DNA from 3 places in the Paracoccus sp. N5 genome. Region 1 is predicted to be linked to each of the others. Evidence: riboswitches for the same ligand, from Rfam matches in the RefSeq annotation. Region 1 holds a riboswitch; each other region holds the start of a gene.
The links. A riboswitch is a leader RNA that binds a small molecule or an ion and turns the genes downstream of it on or off. The one in region 1 is predicted to bind cobalamin.
Positions count from the first base shown of each region.

Region 2: another riboswitch for cobalamin. It lies ahead of PARN5_RS0120265 (ABC transporter substrate-binding protein); the one in region 1 lies ahead of PARN5_RS0105405 (DUF1636 domain-containing protein).
Region 3: another riboswitch for cobalamin. It lies ahead of nrdH (glutaredoxin-like protein NrdH); the one in region 1 lies ahead of PARN5_RS0105405 (DUF1636 domain-containing protein).

Region 1 covers NZ_AQUO01000001.1:1,065,750-1,072,604, forward strand. The annotation lists gene PARN5_RS0105395 (hypothetical protein) at 1-1,311, opposite strand, end outside; gene cobO (cob(I)yrinic acid a,c-diamide adenosyltransferase) at 1,372-1,983, opposite strand; cobalamin riboswitch at 2,021-2,223, shown strand; gene PARN5_RS0105405 (DUF1636 domain-containing protein) at 2,301-2,675, shown strand; gene cobW (cobalamin biosynthesis protein CobW) at 2,672-3,706, shown strand; gene cobN (cobaltochelatase subunit CobN) at 3,707-6,855, shown strand, end outside.
Region 2 covers NZ_AQUO01000003.1:188,281-195,135, forward strand. The annotation lists gene PARN5_RS0120240 (TetR/AcrR family transcriptional regulator) at 1-297, shown strand, start outside; gene PARN5_RS0120245 (sulfotransferase) at 303-1,331, shown strand; gene PARN5_RS0120250 (hypothetical protein) at 1,504-1,914, shown strand; gene PARN5_RS0120255 (plastocyanin/azurin family copper-binding protein) at 1,911-2,444, shown strand; gene PARN5_RS0120260 (RNA polymerase sigma factor) at 2,441-3,118, shown strand; cobalamin riboswitch at 3,223-3,420, shown strand; gene PARN5_RS0120265 (ABC transporter substrate-binding protein) at 3,517-4,524, shown strand; gene PARN5_RS0120270 (iron ABC transporter permease) at 4,521-5,564, shown strand; gene PARN5_RS0120275 (ABC transporter ATP-binding protein) at 5,561-6,331, shown strand; gene PARN5_RS0120280 (pseudoazurin) at 6,343-6,765, shown strand.
Region 3 covers NZ_AQUO01000002.1:963,697-970,551, forward strand. The annotation lists gene PARN5_RS0118970 (YeiH family protein) at 1-175, shown strand, start outside; gene PARN5_RS0118975 (DUF6635 family protein) at 237-1,061, shown strand; gene PARN5_RS0118980 (SDR family oxidoreductase) at 1,058-1,819, opposite strand; cobalamin riboswitch at 2,001-2,143, shown strand; gene nrdH (glutaredoxin-like protein NrdH) at 2,234-2,455, shown strand; gene nrdI (class Ib ribonucleoside-diphosphate reductase assembly flavoprotein NrdI) at 2,460-2,885, shown strand; gene nrdE (class 1b ribonucleoside-diphosphate reductase subunit alpha) at 2,867-4,993, shown strand; gene nrdF (class 1b ribonucleoside-diphosphate reductase subunit beta) at 5,067-6,038, shown strand; gene PARN5_RS0119005 (bile acid:sodium symporter family protein) at 6,035-6,855, opposite strand, start outside.

The DNA.
Region 1 (6,855 bases):
GCTGGCCGAGATCAGCGCCGTGCCCACCGGCGCCGCGCCCGGACCGACCGCCACATCGGCGCGATAGTCGATCTGATAGCCGTCGCCCTTGATCTGCGAGGGCGCCAGTTTCAGCGTCGCCTTGCCGTCGGGCAGGAGCGCCTGCTGCATCTGCTGGGGCGAGAGCTTGGCCAGCGGCTCCTCGGCATTCAGGTCGAAGCTCTCGATCAGCAGCTTCGCCGGCGCCGCCAGGTCGAAGTCCGAGGCGGCGAAGTCCAGCGACACCTCTTGCGGCAGGATCGGCGCGACCCAGGACGGCAGCACGCCCTCGGGCACGGTCAGGCCAGAAAGCACCAGCTTCTCGGCCAGCCGCCCGTCCGGCACAGCGCCGCTGAGCCCCAGGCCCAGCGTGGCCGAGGCCAGGCCGAATTCGCCGATGGGCGAGCCGATCTTCATGTCGCGGATCGCCATCTCCAGGCTCAGCTCGTCCCACAGCGGCATGGCGGCGGCCAGCCGGTCGCGCAGCCCGTCCTGCGACTGCTTGATCTGCGCCTCGGACGGATGCGCGACGAACCAGGCCAGAAGCGACAGGACGCCCTCCGAGCGGGCGCCCGCCATCAGCCCCTTGCCGTCATAGCCGGGGGCCGAAACCTCGATCAGCATCGGCGCCCCGCCGGGACCGAACACCAGCTCCTGGCTTTGCTTCAGGTCGGTGGCGGTGAAGGCCATCGCCTGGTCCACGCCGCCCGCCTTGCCGGCGGTGCCGGTCATTTCCACCTCCATCCGCGCGGTGGTCTGGTGGTCGCGCGAGATGACCTGCGGCTCGGCATCCGGCGCGGGCGCGACGGGCATGCCGTCCGGCCCCATTGCCTCGGGCGGGCCATATTGCACGGAATCGATGACGTAATCGGTCATCACCGCCTTCTGCTCGCGGAAGCCCTTCAGCGCCTCGTCCCAGATGCCGGTGGATTGCACCTTGGTGGTGCCCTTCTGCTCGAACATCTTCGGCACCACCACCGACCAGCTGAGCACCTGGTCCTCGCTGACGCCCCAGCTGCCGTCGCCGTTGTCGGTCAAGGTATAGGTCAGGGGCGAGACGGTGATCTGCGCCCGGGCATCCGGCACCTGCGCCAGAAGCGGCGCCGGATCGATCGTCAGCTGGTAGCTGTCGCCCTGCGGGGTGACGCTGACCACGCCCTCGGTCGCGCCCAGATAGGTCTGCAAGACGCCGGTCAGCCGCGCCGCGCCCTCGTTGGTCGCCGGCACCGCCCAGGCGGCCGAGACCGGCCCCAGCGCCAGCAGCGCCACAAGTCCTTGTCTGAAATAGAGCATGAATATTCCTCTCGCACGCAGGCAAAGCCGTTTTACGTCGTCAGATGAGCCGATTCCGGCCTAGAACTCCACCCCCGGCTGGGCCTTGATGCCGTCGCGGAACGGATGCTTCACCATCTCCATCTCGGTCACAAGATCGGCGGCGGCGATCAGTTCCGGCTTCGCATTGCGCCCGGTCAGCACGACATGGGTCATCGGCGGCTTTTCGCCCTGCAGAAAGCCCAGCACCTCGTCCAGCTCCAGATAGTCGTAGCGCAGCGCGATGTTGATCTCGTCGAGCAGCACCATGCGGATCCTTGGATCGCGGATCAGTTCCTTGGCCTTGTCCCAGCCGGCGCGGGCGGCGGCGATGTCGCGGGCCTTGTCCTGCGTCTCCCAGGTGAAGCCCTCGCCCATGGCGTGGAACTGGCACAGGTCGCCGAAATGCGTGGTCAAGAGCCGGCGCTCGCCGGTGTCCCAGGCGCCCTTGATGAACTGCACCACGGCACAGGGCATGCCATGGGCGATGCAGCGCAGGATCATGCCGAAGCCGGACGAGGACTTGCCCTTACCCTTGCCGGTATGGACGATGACCAGCCCCTTTTCGCCCTGCTTGCCGGCCATCATCCGGTCGCGGGCGGCCTTGACCTTGGCCATCTTCTGGGCGTGGCGGGCGTTGTCGTCGGTTTCCATCGGGACTCCTTTGCTTGACAAGCGGGGGCCGGCAGCGCAGAGCATGGGGCGCGCCGGTTCCTGTCCTATGACAGGTGAAAAGGGAATGCGACGGGTGAAAGCCCGAAAGCAGCCGCCCCCGCGACCGTGACCGGAAAGGTCGCCCGATGCCACTGGCCCGAAAGGCCGGGAAGGCGGGCGCCCGTGGGCCATCGCCCGAATCCGCAAGCCGGGAGACCTGCCGCGCAACGAAGGATTGACCGGCGGACGGGGTGTTCCTGCTGGGGTTCGGGCGCCTGCGCCCTGCCTCATGCCGCCATGACCAGGGGACTTGAGGCATGACCGTGACGCTGCATGTCTGCATCACCTGCCGCGCCGGCGAGCCCGTCGTCGACGGCCAGCCCGTGCCGGGACAGCGCCTGATGGCGGCGCTGCTGCGCCACCCCGATCCGGCGGGCGTGACCATCCGCCCGGTCGAATGCCTGTCCGCCTGTTCGAACGGCGCCGCCATCGCGCTCTCCGGCCCCGACCGCTGGACCTATGTCTATGGCCGCATGGAACCCGCGGACGCCGCCGAGATCCTGCAAGGCGCCAGCGCCTATGCCGCCACGCCCGACGGCATCGTGCCCTGGCGCGAGCGCAGCCCGATTTTCCGCAAGCGCAGCATCGCGCGCATTCCTCCGCCCTTGGGCCCCCGACTGGATGAATCATGACCGACCTGACCAAGACCCCCGTCACCGTCATCACCGGCTTCCTGGGCGCCGGCAAGACCACGCTGATCCGCCACCTGATGTCCGAGCCGCAGGGCAAGCGGCTGGCGGTGCTGGTGAATGAATTCGGCACCATGGGCGTCGATGGCGAGATCCTGAAATCCTGCGCCGACGAGAATTGCCCGGCCGAGAACATCATGGAGCTGTCGAACGGCTGCATCTGCTGCACCGTGGCCGACGATTTCATCCCGACGCTCGAGCGGCTGATGGCGATGCCCGTCAAGCCCGACCACATCCTGATCGAGACCTCGGGCCTGGCGCTGCCGAAGCCGCTGCTGAAAGCCTTCGACTGGCCGGCGATCCGCTCGCGCATCACCGTGGACGGGGTGATCGCGCTGGCCGATGCCGAAGCCGTGGCCGCCGGCCGCTTCGCCCCGGACGAAGCCGCGGTCGAGGCCCAGCGTGCCACCGATCCCAGCCTCGACCACGAGACGCCCTTGTCCGAGGTGTTCGAGGACCAGATCGCCTGCGCCGACATCGTGCTGCTGAGCAAGGCCGACCTGGCGGGCGAGGCCGGGCTGGCCGCCGCCCGCGCGGTGATCGAGGCCGAAACCCCGCGTCGCCTGCCGATCCTGCCCTTGACCGATGGCGTCATCGACCCGCGGCTGATCCTGGGCCTGGCGGCGGCGGCCGAGGACGACCTCGACGCCCGCCCCAGCCATCACGACGGCGCCGACGATCACGAGCATGACGATTTCGATTCGGTGGTGATCGACCTGCCGGAAATCGCCGACCCCGCCGATCTGGCCGCCCGCATCCAGCGCCTGGCCCGCGAGCAGAAGGCCCTGCGGGTCAAGGGCCATGTCGCCGTCGCCGGCAAGCCGATGCGCCTGCTGGTGCAGGCGGTGGGCGAGCGTGTGCGGCATCAGTTCGACCGGCCCTGGGGCGATCGGCCGCGCCTGTCGCGCCTTGTCGTCATCGCCGAACATGACGACATCGACGAAGCCGCGATCCGGGCGATTCTGGTGGGCTAGATGCACGTCGTTTTCCGCGAAAGCCGGGGGCTCGAGGAAACCGAGACCCCCACCGATCCCGGCCAGACCCCGGCCGATCTGGTGGTGCTGTCCTATTCCGACAGCGACCTCGGCGCCTTCGCGGCGGGCTGGCACAAGGCTCGATCGGGCGCCGCGGGCGGCCTGCCCTCGCTGCGGCTGTGCAATATCTCGGCGCTGCGCCACCCGGTCTCGGTCGATCAATATGCCGATTCGGTGCTGTCCCATGCCCGCGCCGTGCTGGTGCGGCTGATCGGCGGCGAGGCCTATTGGCCCTATGGCGTCGCCACGCTGCAAGACCTGGCCCGCAGGCAGGGCATCCCGTTGGCGCTGCTGCCCGCCGACGGCCGCCCCGATCCGGTGCTGGAGCGGTTCTCCACCCTGCCGGGCGAGACGCTGCGCCGCCTGTCGGCGCTGTGCGACCAGGGCGGCGCGGTGGCGGCGCAGATGGCGCTGGCGGAACTGGCGCGGGCGGCGGGGCTGGAGGCCGCGCCGGTCACCGGCCAGTCGCAGCTGCCCGACTTCGGCTTCTACGACCCCGACCGGGGCGTGACCGACCGGCCCGAGCCGGGGGTGCTGGTCAGCTTCTATCGCAGCTACCTGACCAGCGCCGACCTTGGCCCGGTCGATGCGATGATCCGGGCGCTGCGCGCGGCGGGCCTGCCGGCCAGCGGGGTCTTCGCGCCCTCGCTGAAGGCGCCGGGTTTCGCGGACTGGCTCGCGCCGCATCTGCCGGGCACGCGCGCGGTGGTGAACCTGACCGCCTTTTCCGCGCGCGACGATGCCGGCGCCACGCCCTTCGACGCGGCGGATTGCCCGGTGTTCCAGGTCGCGCTTTCGACCGCCACGCGGGACTTGTGGGCTGCCGAGGATCGCGGCCTGTCCGCCGCCGACCTTGCCATGCACGTCGTTCTGCCCGAGGTCGACGGCCGCATCTTCCTGGGCGCGATCAGCTTCAAGGCGGCCGAGCCGCGCGATCCCGACCTGCAATTCGCCCGCCTGGTCCACACCCCCGACCCGGCGCTGGTCGCGCAGGCGGTGGCGCGGATCCGGGCGCGGCTGGCGCTGCCGGCGGCGCGGCGGGCGGTGGTGCTCTCGACCTATCCCGGCAAGGCGCATCAGCTGGCCCATGCGGTCGGGCTCGACGCGCTGGCCTCGGCCGGCGCCATGCTGGGTCTGGACCACGCCGGGCTGGCGCAAAGGCTGCTGACCGAGCGCATCGACTGGCCCGCCGCCGACTATCGCGCCGCGCTGGCGGCCCTGCCGCAGGGCCTGCGCGACGATCTTCATGCCGCCTGGGGCCCGCCGCCCGACAGGCTGGGTTTCGCCGCCATCCGCCACGGCGCCGACCTGATCGCGCTGCAACCCGAACGCGGCGCGGCGCAGACCCGCGCTGACGACTATCACGACCTCAGCCGCACTCCGCGCCACGAATACGTGGCCTTCTACCTGTGGCTGCGGACCCAGGCCGACGCCCTGGTTCATATGGGCGCGCATGGCACGCTGGAATGGCTGCCGGGCAAGTCGGTGGCGCTATCGCCGGCCTGCTGGCCGCAGGCGCTGCTGGGCGACATGCCGGTCGTCTATCCCTTCATCGTCAACGATCCGGGCGAGGCGGCACAGGCCAAGCGCCGGCTTTCCGCAGTGACGCTGGGCCACCTGCCGCCGCCCCTGGTCGCGGCCGAGATGCCGGAAAACCTGGCGCATCTGGAACGGCTGCTGGACGAATATTCCACCGCGGACGGGCTGGACCCGCGCCGCCGCGACCGGCTGATCGGCGCCATCCGCGACGAGGCGCGCGCGGCGGGCGTCGAGGCCGACCTGGGCCTGCCGCCCGAGGCCGCCTCGGCGCAGGCCATCCCGCTGATCGACCGCTTCCTTTGCGATCTCAAGGACAGCCGCTTCGGCGACCGGCTGCATGTCTATGGCGCCGCGCCGGGCGAGGCGCTGGGGCTGGCCCGCGCGCTGGCCGGGCGGCCGGTCGCGCCGGGGCCTTCCGGCTCGCCCGCGCGGGGCCGGCCGGATGTGCTGCCGACCGGGCGCAACCTCTACGCGGTGGACCCGCGCGCCGTGCCCAGCCGAAACGCCCATGCCCAGGGGGTGAAGCTGGCCGAGGAGCTGCTGCGCCGCCATCTTCAGGACCATGGCGACTGGCCGCGCGGGCTGGTCGTCGACCTGTGGGGCAGCGCCACCATGCGCACGGCGGGCGAGGAATTCGCCATGGCGCTGCATCTGGCGGGGCTTGCGCCGCGCTGGGATGCGGGCTCGGGCCGGGTCGCCGGCGTCGAGGTGGTGCCGCTGGCGGAACTGGGCCGGCCGCGCATCGACCTGACGCTGCGGGTCTCGGGCCTGTTCCGCGACATCTTCCCCGGCCTCGCGCAGCTGTTCGAGACCGGCGCCGCCGCGCTGGCCACCCGCGACGAGGCGCCCGCGGACAATCCCTATCTGGCACGCGCGCCCCGGGTCTTCGGCCCGAAGCCCGGGCTCTACGGGCTGGGCATCGGCGATCTGGCCGAGACCTTCACCGCCGAGGCGCGGACGGCGGCGGGCGAGGCCTGGCTCGCCGCATCCTCCCATGCCATCGGCGCCGACGGCCGCATCTCGCACCAGCCGCAGGCGCTGCGCGACCGGCTGGCCGGGGCCGACGCCTTTGTCCATGCCCAGGACCTGCCGGAATCCGATCTGCTGCTGGCCGCCGATTATGCCGCGCATGAGGCCGGTTTCGCCGCCGCCATGGCACGGGTCGGGGCCGCGGTCCCGGCGCTTTACCATCTGGACGCGACGCGCCCCGACGCGCCCCGCGCCCGGACCCTGACCGAGGAAATCGCCCGTGTCACCCGCGCCCGCGCCGCCAACCCCGCCTGGGCCGATGGCATGATGCGGCACGGCTTTCGCGGCGCGGCCGAGATCGCGGCGACGCTGGACCACATGGCGGCCTTCGCCAATCTGGCCGGGGTGGTGCCGGGGCACCTGTTCGACCTCTACCACGAGGCGACGCTGGGCCGACCCGATGTCGTGGAGTTCATGGCACGGGAAAACCCGGCCGCGCTGGCCGCCATGCGCGCGCTTTTCGCGCGGCTCCTGGAGGCGGGCCTCTGGGTCAGCCGGCGCAACTCGGTCCTGGGGGTGGC
Region 2 (6,855 bases), on a different contig from region 1:
GACCGCCGCGCGGTCTGGCGCGCGCTGTTCGAGGGGCCGCGCATCTCGAACAATTTTCCCGACTGGTACCTGGCCCAGATCGACGGGCTGATCGGCCGCATCACCCAGCCGGTCGCGGCGCTGCGGCCCAAGGGCGACCCGCGCCTGCTGGCCGAGCAATTGCTGCTGTCGGTGCATGGCATCGTCGCGTTGGCCGCCATCGACCGGCTGGATCTGATCACCCGGCAGAAGCCGATGGACCTGGCCCATGCGGCGGTCGAGCGCATGATCGCCGCCATCCGCGCCGGGGCCGAGTGAACGCCATGCGCGGCGCGCTGATCCTGGGCTCGGCCCGCTGCGGCTCGACGCTGGTGTCGCGGATCCTGAACGCGCATCCAGCGGTGCTGTCGGTCTCGGAACTGTTTGCCGCCGTCGGACACAACGCCTTTCGCCCGGCGCATCCGGACGGCACGCGGTTCTGGGCGCATCTGGCGACGCCCTCGCGCGCCATGGCCCAGGTGGCCAATCCCGATGCGGCGCCGTCCGAGTTCCTCTATGGCCGGATCGCCGCGCCGGCGCATGACCCGTGGCATTGCCCGCCGCTTCTGGCCGTGACGCTGCCGCATCTGACCGACGCGCCCGATGCCCTGTTCGACGCGCTGGCCGAAGCGATGCGCGCGCGGCCCCCGGCCCCGCTGGCCGCGCATTACCGGGCGCTTTTCCAGGCCATGGCGGACCGGCTCGGCACCCGCGAGATCTGGGTCGAACGCTCCGGCGGCTCGCTGGTGGCCTCGGCCACGCTGCGCGCGATGTTTCCCGATGCGGCGCTGGTGCTGCTGCTGCGGGGCGGGCCGGACACGGCCCTGTCGATGCGCGACTATCCCGCCGCGCGGCTGGCGATCTGGTGCTGGCGCAGGCTGGGGCCGCTGGGCCTGGACCTGCTGCACCCGCGGCGGCATTTCGGACGCGGCGCGGCCTGGAGCCTGGTCGCCGCGCTTGGCGGAGGCTGGGCGATCCGGCGCATCGTCGCGCGCCGCCCCAGCCTGGCGGATGCCGGCGCCTTCTGGTCCGCCCTGACGATCCGCGGCCTGCAGGGCCTGGGCGACGCCCGGCCGCTGGTCCTGCGCCACGAGGACCTGTTCCGCGATCCGCGCGACAACATCGAACGGCTGGGCCGGCACCTGGGCATCGACATCGCGCCCGACTGGCTGGAGCGAACCGCCGCCATGCCGCAGCGGCGCCCGTCGCGCCTCGACGCCCTTTCGCGCGCCGAGCGGGACGAGATCGAACGCGCCTGCGCACCCGGCGAGGCGGCTCTTGCCGCCGCCCTGGCGGCATTGCCGGCTCGCTGATCCCGGCACGGCTCTCGAAGGCATGGACAAGGCCGAGCGACCGTCTTGCGCAGGCGGCGCCGCGGCAGATCCCGAAGCGGAAATTCTTCACCACCGCGGGAACATTTCCCGGAAACCCGCATCCAATCCGGCATGAGCCCTGGTGACGGGCTCGGATCGGAAAGGAAACGACATGCGTATCATCGTCCCGCTCGTCTTCGCCGCCTTTGCCACCGCAGGCATGGCCTGGGCTGACACGGCCTCGACCACCGCGCCGCCGGCGGCGCCCTTTGCCCAGGTCAGCAAGCTGGTCGCGCTGCCCGACTTCATCCCCGGCCTCGGCACGCTTTACGTCGATCCGGCCAGCCTGCCCGCCGGGCCGTTCCTGGCCTATGACCACGACGGCAAGCTTTCGGCGACGGTCTATATGGTGCCGCTGGACGACCTGAAAAACGGCAGCGGCTTCAACGATCTGCCGCTGGGCGAGGATACGGTGACCAGCGTCGACATCTATTACAACGCCGGCCATCCGGGCGTCGAGAAACCCCATGCCCATGTCGTGCTGTATCACGACGCCGGCGCGCGCGACAGGCTGGCGCAATGAGGCTCGGCCGCCGCCATCTGCTGGTCCTCGGCGGCGGTCTCGCCGCCCTTGGCCCGCTGGCCGGCCACGCCGGCAAGGCCGCGGGGTCCGAGGAGATCGCCATGCGCGGCACCCCGCGCGGCGAAAGGGTCTGGTTCTCGCCCCAGGGGCTGGCGGTGGCGCCGGGCACGGTCCTGCGCTTCGTGAACCGCGATCCCGGCAACAGCCATACGACCACCGCCTATCACCCGGCCCTGTTCGACCGCCGCCGCCGCATTCCGGCCGGCGCCCAGCCCTGGGACAGCGGTTTGCTGTTGCCGGATCAGGCGTTCGAGGTCACGCTGACCCTACCCGGCGTCTATGACTATTATTGCCAGCCGCATGAAATGGCCGCGATGGTCGGGCGGATCGTGGTGGGCCGGCCCGGCAGCCCCGGCTGGGAGGGCGTGGCGGCGGACAGCGAGGATCTGATGCCCGAGGTTCTGGCAGCCTTCCCGAGCCTCGACGCGATCCTCGCCACCGGCCGGACCGAGGCGGAGGGCGCGACATGATCCGCGCCCGCCCCCTTGCCAAAGCGCAGGACGACCCCGACTGGCAGCTGGTCGCCGCCGCCCGCGCCCGCGACGAGGCGGCGATCCGCGAGCTGGTGCGGCGGATGAACCCGCGCCTGTTTCGCATCGCCCGCGGCATCCTGCCCTCGGACGCCGAGGCCGAGGAGGCGGTGCAAGAGGCCTATCTTGCCGCCTTCACCCACCTTGACGGCTTTCGCGGCGAGGCGCGCTTTTCCACCTGGATCAGCCGGATCACCATCAATGCCGCCCGGATGCAGGCCCGCCGCCGGCGCCCCGACAAGGATCACAGCGTGAGCGATGAGACCAGCCCCCCGGCCGATGTGCTGACATTCCCCGGCGCCGAAACCGCCGAGGCCGGCGCCGCCCGCCACCAGATCCGCGGCCTGCTCGAAGAGGCGCTGAGCCGCCTGCCGCCCGAACTGCGGCTGCCCTTCCTGCTGCACGAGGTCGAGGGCCAGCCGATCCCGAGCATCGCCCGCGACCTGGGCCTGAACCCGATCACCGTGCGCACGCGGCTGTTTCGCGCCCGTCGCCGGCTGCGCCAGGCATTGGAGACGCGGCTGCGCGGCGGTTTCGATACGGTCTTTCCCTTCGACGGCGCCCGTTGCGCCCGCATGGCGGATCGGGTGATCGCGGGTCTGAGGGCGCGCTGACCGGGGAAGGCGCCAAGGCAAAGCGCGAACGGCCCTCGCCGCCGTCCATGAAGCGCGCGCCGCCGCCGGCCCGGATTCCCGGCCTTGCCAGCGCGGGTGCAGGGCGCTATGGCGAAGCCGTCGGTTTCCGCAAGGAATTGAAAGGGAATCCGTCGGGGTCAAGGCCCCGAACCGGAACTGCCCCCGCAACTGTAGGCGGCGAGCAGGATGCGAAACAGCCACTGTGGCCCCGTGCCATGGGAAGGCCGCGTCCCTGCCGTGACCCGTCAGTCAGGAGACCTGCCGGCGCAATGACCAACCCGGGCGGTGGGCCCGGACGGGGTTTGCTGCCGGCACCGCCTGCCCTGCATGCCTGTCCATGCCCTGCGCCTGCCCATGATGCAGCGGAAGGGACCATCATGCTGAGATACACCACGGCGATTGCCGTCACCTTTGGCCTGGCGCCGATGGCGCTGGCCGGCACCGAATACCCGCTGACCCTGACCAGTTGCGGCCACCCGGTGACCTTCGACAAGGCGCCCGAGAGCGTGGTCAGCGTCGGGCAAAGCACGACCGAGATCCTGTATATGCTGGGCCTGGCCGACAAGGTCGCGGGCACGGCGCTGTGGATCAACCCGGTGCTGCCGGAGTTCGAGGAAGCCGATGCCAAGGTCGAGCGCCTCGCCGACAACGCCCCGAGCTTCGAGAGCGTGCTGGCCAAGCGGCCGGAGCTGGTCGTCACCGCCTATGAATGGATGATCGGCCCGCAGGGCGCGGTCGGCACCCGCGAGATGTTCGACGACGCGCAGATCCCGAGCTGGATCATGCCCACCGAATGCGTCGGCAAGGACAACAGCCAGAGCATGGACGGCGCGCGCATGGTGATGTTCGACACCGCGCTGCTCTATCAGGGCATCACCGAACTCGCGACGATCTTCGACGTCTCGGCGCGCGGCGCCGAGGTGGTCGCCGAGCTCAAGGCGCGCGAGGCGGCGGCGGTCGAGAAGGCCGGGCGCCTGGGCCTGCCCGAGAATGTCTCGGGCGTGTTCTGGTATTCCTCGGCCGATATCGAGATCGACCCCTATGTCGCCGGCGTCAACGCCGCGCCGGGCTGGATGCTGTCGAAGCTTGGCGTGAAGAACGTCGTGCGCTCGCAAGAGGAATGGCCGACCGTCGGCTGGGAAACCATCGCCAAGGCCGACCCGAGCTTCATCGTCGCGGCCGAGATGGACCGCCGCCGCTTTCCGGCCGACGACATCGCGGTCAAGCGCGCCTTCCTGACCTCGGACCCGGTGACGCGCCAGATGCAGGCCGTCCGGCATGACCGCATCGTCACCCTGCCGGCCAATGCCATGGACCCTTCGGTGCGCACGATCTACGCGCTGGAGACGCTGGCCGATGCGCTGGCCGGGTTCGACCTGAAATGAAGGTGCGCGCCGCGACCGCCGGACGCGCGCGGGACTGGTTGTGGCTGGCGCCAGCGGCGCTGGTCGCGGCGCTGATCTTCGGCACGGTGGTAGGCGAGACGCGGATCCCGCTTGCCACCGTCATCGAGGTGCTGGCGGCCAAGGCGGGGCTTTCCTCGGCGGCGCCCGACCCGATCGACGCCAGCGTGATCTGGCATTACCGGCTGTCGCGCGCCGTGGTCGCGGCCTGCGGCGGCGCCAGCCTCGCGCTCTCGGGGCTGATCCTGCAGGCCTTGCTGCGCAACCCGCTGGCCGAGCCCTATCTGCTGGGCATTTCGGCCGGGGCCTCGACCGGGGCGGTGCTGATCGCGGTCGCGGGGCTCGGCGCCGGGCTGGTCGGCATGTCGGCCGGGGCCTTCGCGGGCGCGCTGACCGCCTTCGCGCTGGTGGCCGCGCTGGCGCGCATGGCAGGCGGCGGCACCGGGTTGCGCGGCGCAGGGGTCATCATCCTGGCGGGCATCGCCGGCTCGCAGATGTTCAACGCGCTGACCGCGCTGATCATCGCGCAATCGGCCAGCGCCGAGCAGGCCCGCGGCATCATGTTCTGGCTGCTGGGCAATCTTTCCGGCGTGCGCTGGCCGGACACCTGGCTGGCGCTGCCCGTGGCAGCGCTGGGGCTGGCGGTGACGCTGTGGCACGCCCGCGCGCTCGACGCCTTCGCCTTCGGCGCCGAGAGCGCCGCCGCGCTTGGCATCGACCTGCGGGTCACGCAGGCGGTGCTGATCGGCACGGCGGCGCTGATCACGGCGGTCATGGTCTCGATCGCCGGGGCCATCGGCTTTGTCGGGCTGGTCGTGCCGCATGCCATGCGCTTCCTCGTCGGCAGCCGCCATGCCCGGCTGGTCCCGGCGACGGCGCTGGCGGGCGCGGTGTTCCTGGTGCTGTCCGACGTGGCGTCCCGCATCGTCCTGCCCGGCCAGGTGCTGCCCATCGGCGTCATCACCGCGCTGGTCGGCGCGCCCGCCTTTGCCGTGGTCATGGTCCGGGGACGGCAGCGATGACGCCGGTGCTGGAGGTCAGCCGCGCCCGCCGCCGGATCGCGGGCCGCGACATCGTCGCCGATGTCAGCCTGGCCCTGCGCCCGGGCGAGATGCTGGGCTTGGTCGGCTCCAACGGCTCGGGCAAGTCGACGCTGCTCAGCCTGATGGCCGGGCTGATCCGCCCCGACAGCGGCGAGATCCGGCTGCAGGGCCAGCCGATGGCGCGATTGCGCCGCCGCCAGATCGCGCAGCGGCTGGCGCTGGTGGCGCAGTCGGCCGAGACCGGCGACCGCCTCTCGGTCCGGGACGCGGTCGAGCTGGGCCGCACGCCTTGGCTTGGACCGCTGCGGCCCTGGGGGGCCCGGGACGACGCGGCAGTTGCCGCCGCGCTCAAGGCGGTCGGCATGGCGCATCTGGCCGCGCGCGACTGGTCCACGCTGTCGGGGGGCGAGCGCCAGCGCGTCCATATCGCCCGCGCCCATGCGCAACAGCCGCGCATCCTGCTTCTGGACGAGCCGACCAACCACCTGGACATCCACCACCAGCTTGGCATCCTCGACCTGGTCGAGGCGCTCTCCGTCACCACGGTGATCGCGCTGCATGACCTGCACCACGCGCTGCGCTGCGACCGGGTGCTGGTGATGCAGGCCGGCCGCTGCGTGGCACTGGGACCGCCCGCCGAGATCCTGACCCCGGCGCTGATCCGCCGGATCTTCGGGGTCGAGGCCGAGCTGATCCCCCACCCCGGCGGCGGCCGTCCGGTCTTCGCCTTCCAGCGCCTGTCGTGAAAGGACAAACCATGCTGCTGCGTGCCGCCCTGCTGGCCTGCCTGCTTCCCGCCGCCGCCCTGGCCGAGACCCATGAGGTCAGGATGCTGAACCGCAACGCCACCGGCCCGATGCCCTTCGAGCCCGAATACCTGGTGATCGCGCCCGGCGACACGGTGAAGTTCATCGCCGCCGATCCGGGCCACAACGCCGCCAGCATCGCCGGCATGATCCCCGAGGGCGGCGCGAAGTTCATCGGCAAGATCGACGAGGAGATCGCGGTGACGCTGGATGCGCCCGGCATCTGGGGCATCAAATGCTCGCCGCATTACACCATGGGCATGGCGATGCTGATCCAGGTCGGCGACACCCCGGCGACCAGGGCCGACCTGCCGGCCGACCTGCCCGAAGCCGCCCGGCAGCGGATGCTCGACATCCTCGCGCGCCGGAAATGACGCATCGAACCCGCGGCGGCGCACCATGGCGGAAAACTGCCAGATGAGGGCGCCACCGCAGCCAAGGTTGATGTTCGGCGCCATCCTCCA
Region 3 (6,855 bases), on a different contig from region 1:
CAAGGCCCAGGTCGTCACCCTGACCTCGTTCCTGCTGACCGTGGCGCTGGCCGCGATGGGGCTGGAGACCGACCTGCGCAAGCTGCGCGCCAAGGGCGTCCGGCCGCTGGCGCTGGGGGCGCAGGCCTGGCTTTTCATCTCGGGCCTGGGATTTGCCCTGGTCGGGCTGGTCTGAGCCATTGATCGGCCGGGCCGGCGGCCCTAGGTAGAAGGCGACCCTGCCGACCGGAGCCGCCATGCCGCCCGCCGACACCCGCCCGATGACCCGGCGCGAGACCGAGGTGCGCCGCTTTGTCCGCGCCCGCTTCGGCTTGCGCGGCACCCTGGCGCTGCATCGCCACGCGCTGGGGCTGGACCTGCTGCGGGCGCCGGTCAATGTCCTGCTGTCGCCGGTCTTCCTGCTGACGCGGCTGGCGGTGCCGCTGCTGCGCCGCCTGGGCGCGGTGCGGGCGGCCGACTGGATGGCGCGGCGGCGGATCTTCTTGCCCTCGGACCTGTCGCATCATATCGTGGACGACCTGACCGGCTTCATCGCCGCGCTGGATGCCCAGGGGCTGGGCCCGAAGGCCCCGCCCGAGGCCGTGGCCCGCGCCACCGCCGACTATGCCGAGACGCGCAATGCCGTGTCCGAGATCACCACCTCGGTCCTGGTGCTGCTGGCGGGGCTTTTGCTGTTTCACCGCGCGACGCCGGGCGTCATCTCGCTGGCCGGGCCGCTGGCCGACATGCGGGCGCAAAGCCAGGCGATCCAGGACTTCGCGCTGGGAAGCTGGGCGGGCGGATTGTGGTATGGCATCTTCCCGCGCGAGCTTTCCACGCTCGAAGTGATCGCGACCGGGTTCGGGCTGGCGGTCCTGGCCTCGGTGGTGACGACCTTCGCCGGGCTGCTCGCCGACCCGCTGCAACTGGCCGCGGGCACGCATCGGCGCCGGATCATGCGGCTGCTTTCGCGGCTCGACCGCGCCGCCGAGGCGCCGGCGCTGGAGCGCGAGCACCTGCTGGCCCGGATGGGCGACCTGACCGATGCCTGCCTGAGCCTGTGGCGCAGCCTGAAGGGCTAGGCCTTGCAGATCGAATTGCCGCCATCGGCCAGCATCGCCGTGCCGGTGACGAAGCTCGCGTGGTCGGACAGCAGGAACAGCGCCGCGCGGGCGATCTCCTCGGGCCGGGCCATGCGCTTCAGGGCATGCAGGCCGGCGATGAAGCCGGCGGTTTCGGGGTTGGTCGCGGCATCGCCCGCCATCTCGGTCAGCGTGCCGCCGGGCAGCAGGGCATTGGCCCGGATATTCTGCGGGCCGTAATCCACCGCCAGCGCCTGCACCAGCCCGATCAGCCCGGCCTTGGCCGCGGCATAGCCGCCCATGCCCGGCAGCACCGCGGTATGGCCGATGAAACTGCCGGTAAAGACCAGCGCGCCGCCGCCCCGCGCCAGCAGCGCCGGCACCTGCGCCCGCGCGGCCAGGAAGGCGGCGGTCAGGTTGGTGGCGATCAGCCGCTGCCATTCCGCGTCCGGGATCTCGTGCACCAGCGCGTCCGAACCGATCTGCCCGGCATTGTTGAAGGCGCCGTCGAGCCCGCCGAAGCGGTCCTGCGCCAGCGCGACCAGCGCCTCGGCATGGCCGGGCGCCGTGACATCGCCGGCCAGCACCGCGACGCGGCCCGTGCCCTGATCGATTCGGGCGGCGAGGTCGGCAAGCCGATCCTCGCGCCGGGCCGAGATCACCAGCCGCGCGCCCTCGGCCGCGAAGATCTGCGCCGCGGCGGCGCCGATGCCGCTGGAGGCGCCGGTGATGATGAAGGTCTTGTCCTTGAGCAGCATTCTGCTTTTCCCTTGCTTGTTGCGAGCCCAGCATGGGCCGGAACCCGCATCGGGAAACCCGGTTTCTTGCGCTGGTAACCGGGTGTTCGCGTTAAGGTCCAAAATGCCTGCGACCACCAGATAGCGGGGGATAGATCGCCCGGGAACACCATATCTGGATTGACGCGCGCCTTCCGACATGGCTTATTGGGGCGGTCATGGTTAACCCGGTTTCGACCGGGAGACACAGAGGGCAGCCGGCGATTTCCGGCACGGCCCCCGCAGTCGGAAGCCCGGTCCCGGGGACTGCGAGTCGCAAGACCTGCCATGGCACCGAAATGACGACACCGTGCGGCGGGCGCGGGGCTTGATCGGTGCGATGGCATGACCATCGGCCCGGCCTTGTGCTGCCCACAGCAAAAAAGGAGCAGAGGCATGTCCATCACCGTTTATTCCAAGCCCGCCTGCGTGCAATGCACCGCCACCACCCGCGCGCTCGACGCACGCGGCCTGGACTATCACCTGGTCGACCTGACCGAGGATGACGCGGCAATGGAACTGGTCACCTCGCTGGGCTATCGTCAGGCGCCGGTCGTCGTCGCCGGCGAGGCGCATTGGGCCGGCTTCCGCCCGGACATGATCGGCCGCCTGTCCTAAGGCCATGGCCGGCGGGGGCGATCTGGTCTATTTCTCCTCGGCCTCGGGGAATACGGCGCGTTTCGTGGCGCGGCTGGGCCTGCCCGCCTCGCGCGTCCCGATCTCGCCCAAGGATGCGATGCCGGCGCCGGTTCGGCCCTATGTGCTGATCTGCCCGACCTTCGCCGATGGCGAGGGGCGCGGGGCTGTCCCGAAGCAGATCATCCATTTCCTGAACGACCCCGACCGCCGCGCCGGGCTGCGCGGCGTCATCGCCACCGGCAACCGGAATTTCGGGGCGACTTACGCCTTGGCCGGCAGGGTGATTTCTGACAAGTGCAACGTCCCCGTGCTGTATCGATTCGAACTGGCGGGGACTGATCTGGACATTTCCCGCGTGCTGGCGGGGCTCAACAAATTCTGGGGGACGGAATGCTTGACGATGGCGTAAAGGCCGAGCTCGATTATCACGCGCTCAACGCGATGCTGAACCTTTACGACGGCGAGGGCAAGATCCGCTTCGATGCGGATCGCAAGGCCGCGCGGCAGTATTTCCTGCAGCACGTCAACCAGAACACGGTGTTTTTCCACAACCTCGACGAGAAGCTGCGCTATCTGGTCGACGAGGGCTATTACGAGCCCGAGGTGCTGGACCAGTATTCCAAGAATTTCCAGCGCGCGATCTGGGATGCCGCCTATCAGAAGAAGTTCCGTTTCCCGACCTTCCTGGGCGCGTTCAAGTATTACACCAGCTACACGCTGAAGACCCGCGACGGCCAGCGCTACCTGGAACGCTATGAGGACCGCGTGGTCATGGTCGCCCTGGCGCTGGCGCGCGGCGACGAGGGCCTGGCCATGCGCTTCATGGACGAGATCCTGTCGGGCCGCTTCCAGCCGGCGACGCCGACCTTCCTGAACGCCGGCAAGAAGTCGCGGGGCGAGCTGATCTCGTGCTTCCTGCTGCGGCTGGAAGACAACATGGAGTCCATCGGCCGCTCGATCAACTCGGCGCTGCAACTGTCGAAGCGCGGCGGCGGCGTGGCCTTGATGCTGACCAACCTGCGCGAGGCCGGCGCGCCGATCAAGGGCATCGAGAACCAGTCCTCGGGCGTGATCCCGGTGATGAAGCTGCTGGAAGACAGCTTTTCCTATGCCAACCAGCTGGGCGCGCGACAGGGCGCGGGCGCGGTCTATCTGAACGCGCATCACCCCGACATCCTGCGCTTCCTCGACACCAAGCGCGAGAACGCCGACGAGAAGATCCGCATCAAGACGCTGAGCCTTGGCGTGGTCATTCCCGACGTGACCTTCGAACTGGCGAAGCGCAACGAGGATATGTATCTGTTTTCGCCGCATGACATCCAGAAGGTCTATGGCGTGCCCTTCTCGGAAATCTCGGTGACCGAGAAATATGCCGAGATGGTGGACGACAAGCGCATCAAGAAGCGCAAGATCAACGCCCGCGCATTCTTCCAGACCCTGGCCGAGATCCAGTTCGAAAGCGGCTATCCCTATATCATGTTCGAGGACACGGTGAACCGCGCCAATCCCGTGCATGGCCGCATCACCATGTCGAACCTTTGCAGCGAGATCCTGCAGGTGAACGAGGCGAGCGAGTTCAACGAGGATCTCAGCTATTCCCATTTGGGCACTGATATTTCGTGCAATCTCGGCTCGCTGAACATCGCTGCGACCATGGACGGCCCGGACCTGGGCGCCACCGTCGAGGCGGCGATCCGGGCGCTGACCGCGGTATCGGAAATGTCGGCCATCGACGCCGTGCCCTCGATCCGGCGCGGCAATGACGAGGCCCATGCCGTGGGCCTGGGCCAGATGAACCTGCACGGCTTCCTGGCCCGCGAGCGTATCCATTACGGCAGCCCCGAAGGGGTCGAGTTCACCTCGGTCTATTTCGCCGCCGTGGCCTATCACGCCATCCGCGCCTCGAACCTGCTGGCGCAGGAGCATGGCAGCACCTTCAAGGATTTCGAGAAGTCGAAATATGCCGACGGCTCGTTCTTCGACAAATACACCGAAGCCGACTGGCTGCCGACGCTGCCCGACGTCGAGCGGGTGTTCGAGAACGTCACCCTGCCCACGCGCGCGGACTGGGCGGCGCTGAAGCAATCGGTGATGCAGCACGGGCTTTACAACCGCAACCTGCAGGCGGTGCCGCCGACCGGCTCGATCAGCTATATCAACAACTCGACCAGTTCGATCCACCCGATCGTCGCCAAGATCGAGATCCGCAAGGAAGGCAAGATCGGCCGGGTCTATTACCCCGCCGCCTTCATGTCGAACGAGAACATCGAGTTCTACCGCGACGCCTATGAGATCGGGCCCGAGGCGATCATCGACACCTATGCCGCCGCGACCGAGCATGTCGACCAGGGCCTGTCGCTGACGCTGTTCTTCCCGGCCGAGGCCACGACGCGCGACATCAACCGCGCGCAGATCTATGCCTGGAAGAAGGGCATCAAGACGATCTATTACATCCGCCTGCGCCAGACCGCGCTGGAGGGCACCGAGGTGCAGGGCTGCGTGTCCTGCACGCTGTGATCGGCCGTAGCGGTGGGGGCTGTCTGCCCCCACACCCCCGAGGATATTTGCACAAGAAAGAAAGGTTCTTCGGATGAAGGATCACGCGCTCCGGACCCCCTTGCGGGCGATCAACTGGAACCGGCTGGAGGACGAGAAGGACCTGGAGGTCTGGAACCGGCTGACCGTCAATTTCTGGCTGCCCGAGAAGGTGCCGCTGTCGAACGACGTACAGAGCTGGGCCACGCTGCGCCCGGCCGAGCGTGAGCTGACCATCCGGGTCTTTACCGGGCTGACGCTGCTCGACACGGTGCAGAACACCATCGGCGCGCCCTCGATGATGCCCGATGCGCTGACGCCGCATGAAGAGGCGGTGCTGTCGAACATCAGCTTCATGGAGGCGGTGCATGCGCGCTCCTACAGCTCGATCTTCTCGACGCTGTGCCTGACCAAGGAGGTGGACGAGGCCTTTCGCTGGGCCGAGGAGAACCCGCATCTGCAGACCAAGGCGCGCACCATCGTCGAGAAATATGCGGCCGGGGCCGATCCCTTGAAGCGCAAGATCGCCTCGGTCTTTCTGGAGAGCTTCCTGTTCTATTCCGGCTTCTACCTGCCGATGTACTGGTCGAGCCGCGCCAAGCTGACCAATACCGCCGACCTGATCCGCCTGATCATCCGCGACGAGGCGGTGCATGGCTATTACATCGGCTACAAGTACCAGCGCGGGCTGGAGAAGCTGAGCGCCGAAAAGCAGCAGGAGCTGAAGGACTTCGCCTTTTCGCTGATCTTCGATCTTTACGAGATCGAGTCGCGCTATACGGCCGAGCTTTACGACGGCATCGGCCTGACCGAGGACGTGAAGGCCTTCCTGCATTACAACGCCAACAAGGCCTTGCAGAACCTGGGCTATGAGGCGCTGTTCCCGCCCGCCGCCTGCGAGGTGAACCCGGCGATCCTGGCCGCGCTGTCGCCCGACAGCGAGAACCATGACTTCTTCAGCGGCTCGGGCTCGTCCTATGTCATCGGCAAGGCGGTCGCGACCGAGGACGAGGACTGGAACTTCTAGGCTGCGGCCCGGGCGTGGCGCTGCGCCACAGCCGAGCAGACCAGCAATTGCGTCATGTGATAGATCATCACCGGCAGCACGGTCGCCCCGACCGTCGCTGCCGGGAAGATCGCATAGGCGATGGGCAGGCCCGAGGCGAGGCTTTTCGTCGAGCCGCAGAAGAACAGCACCGCCTGGTCGGCCGGCGGCAGGCCGCAGGCGCGGCCGGCGAAAACCATGATCGTCATGGCCAGCGCCAGGAACAGGGCCACCACCAGGAAGCACAGCACCAGTCCCGAGGCCGGGATGGTCGACCAGATCCCCGCCACCGTGCCGGCGCCGAAGGCGGAATAGACGATGAGCAGGATCGAGCCGCGGTCCACGATCATGGTCAGCAGCCTGTGGCGCTGGACGAAGCTGCCGATCCAGGGCCGCAGCACCTGTCCGACCACGAAGGGCAGCAGGATCTGCAGCGCGATCTTTTCCACCGCCTCGAGGCTGACGGCCGCGCCCTCCTGGTGCAGGATGCGCGTGACCAGCAGCGGCGTCAGCACCACTCCGACCAGGTTCGACATCGAAGCGGCGCAGATCGCCGCCGGGACATTGCCGCGCGCGATCGAGGTGAAGGCGATCGAGCTCTGGATCGTCGAGGGCAGCACGGCCAGGAACAGCAGGCCCAGCGTCAGTTCCGGGCCCAGCATGCCGCCGAACACCGCCGCCAAGGCCAGGCCCAGGATCGGGAACAGCCCGTAGGTCGCGGCGAAGGTCAGCCCCTGCAGCCGCCAGTTCAGCATCCCGGCCCGGATCGAGGCCGGGTCCAGCTTGGCGCCGTAGAGGA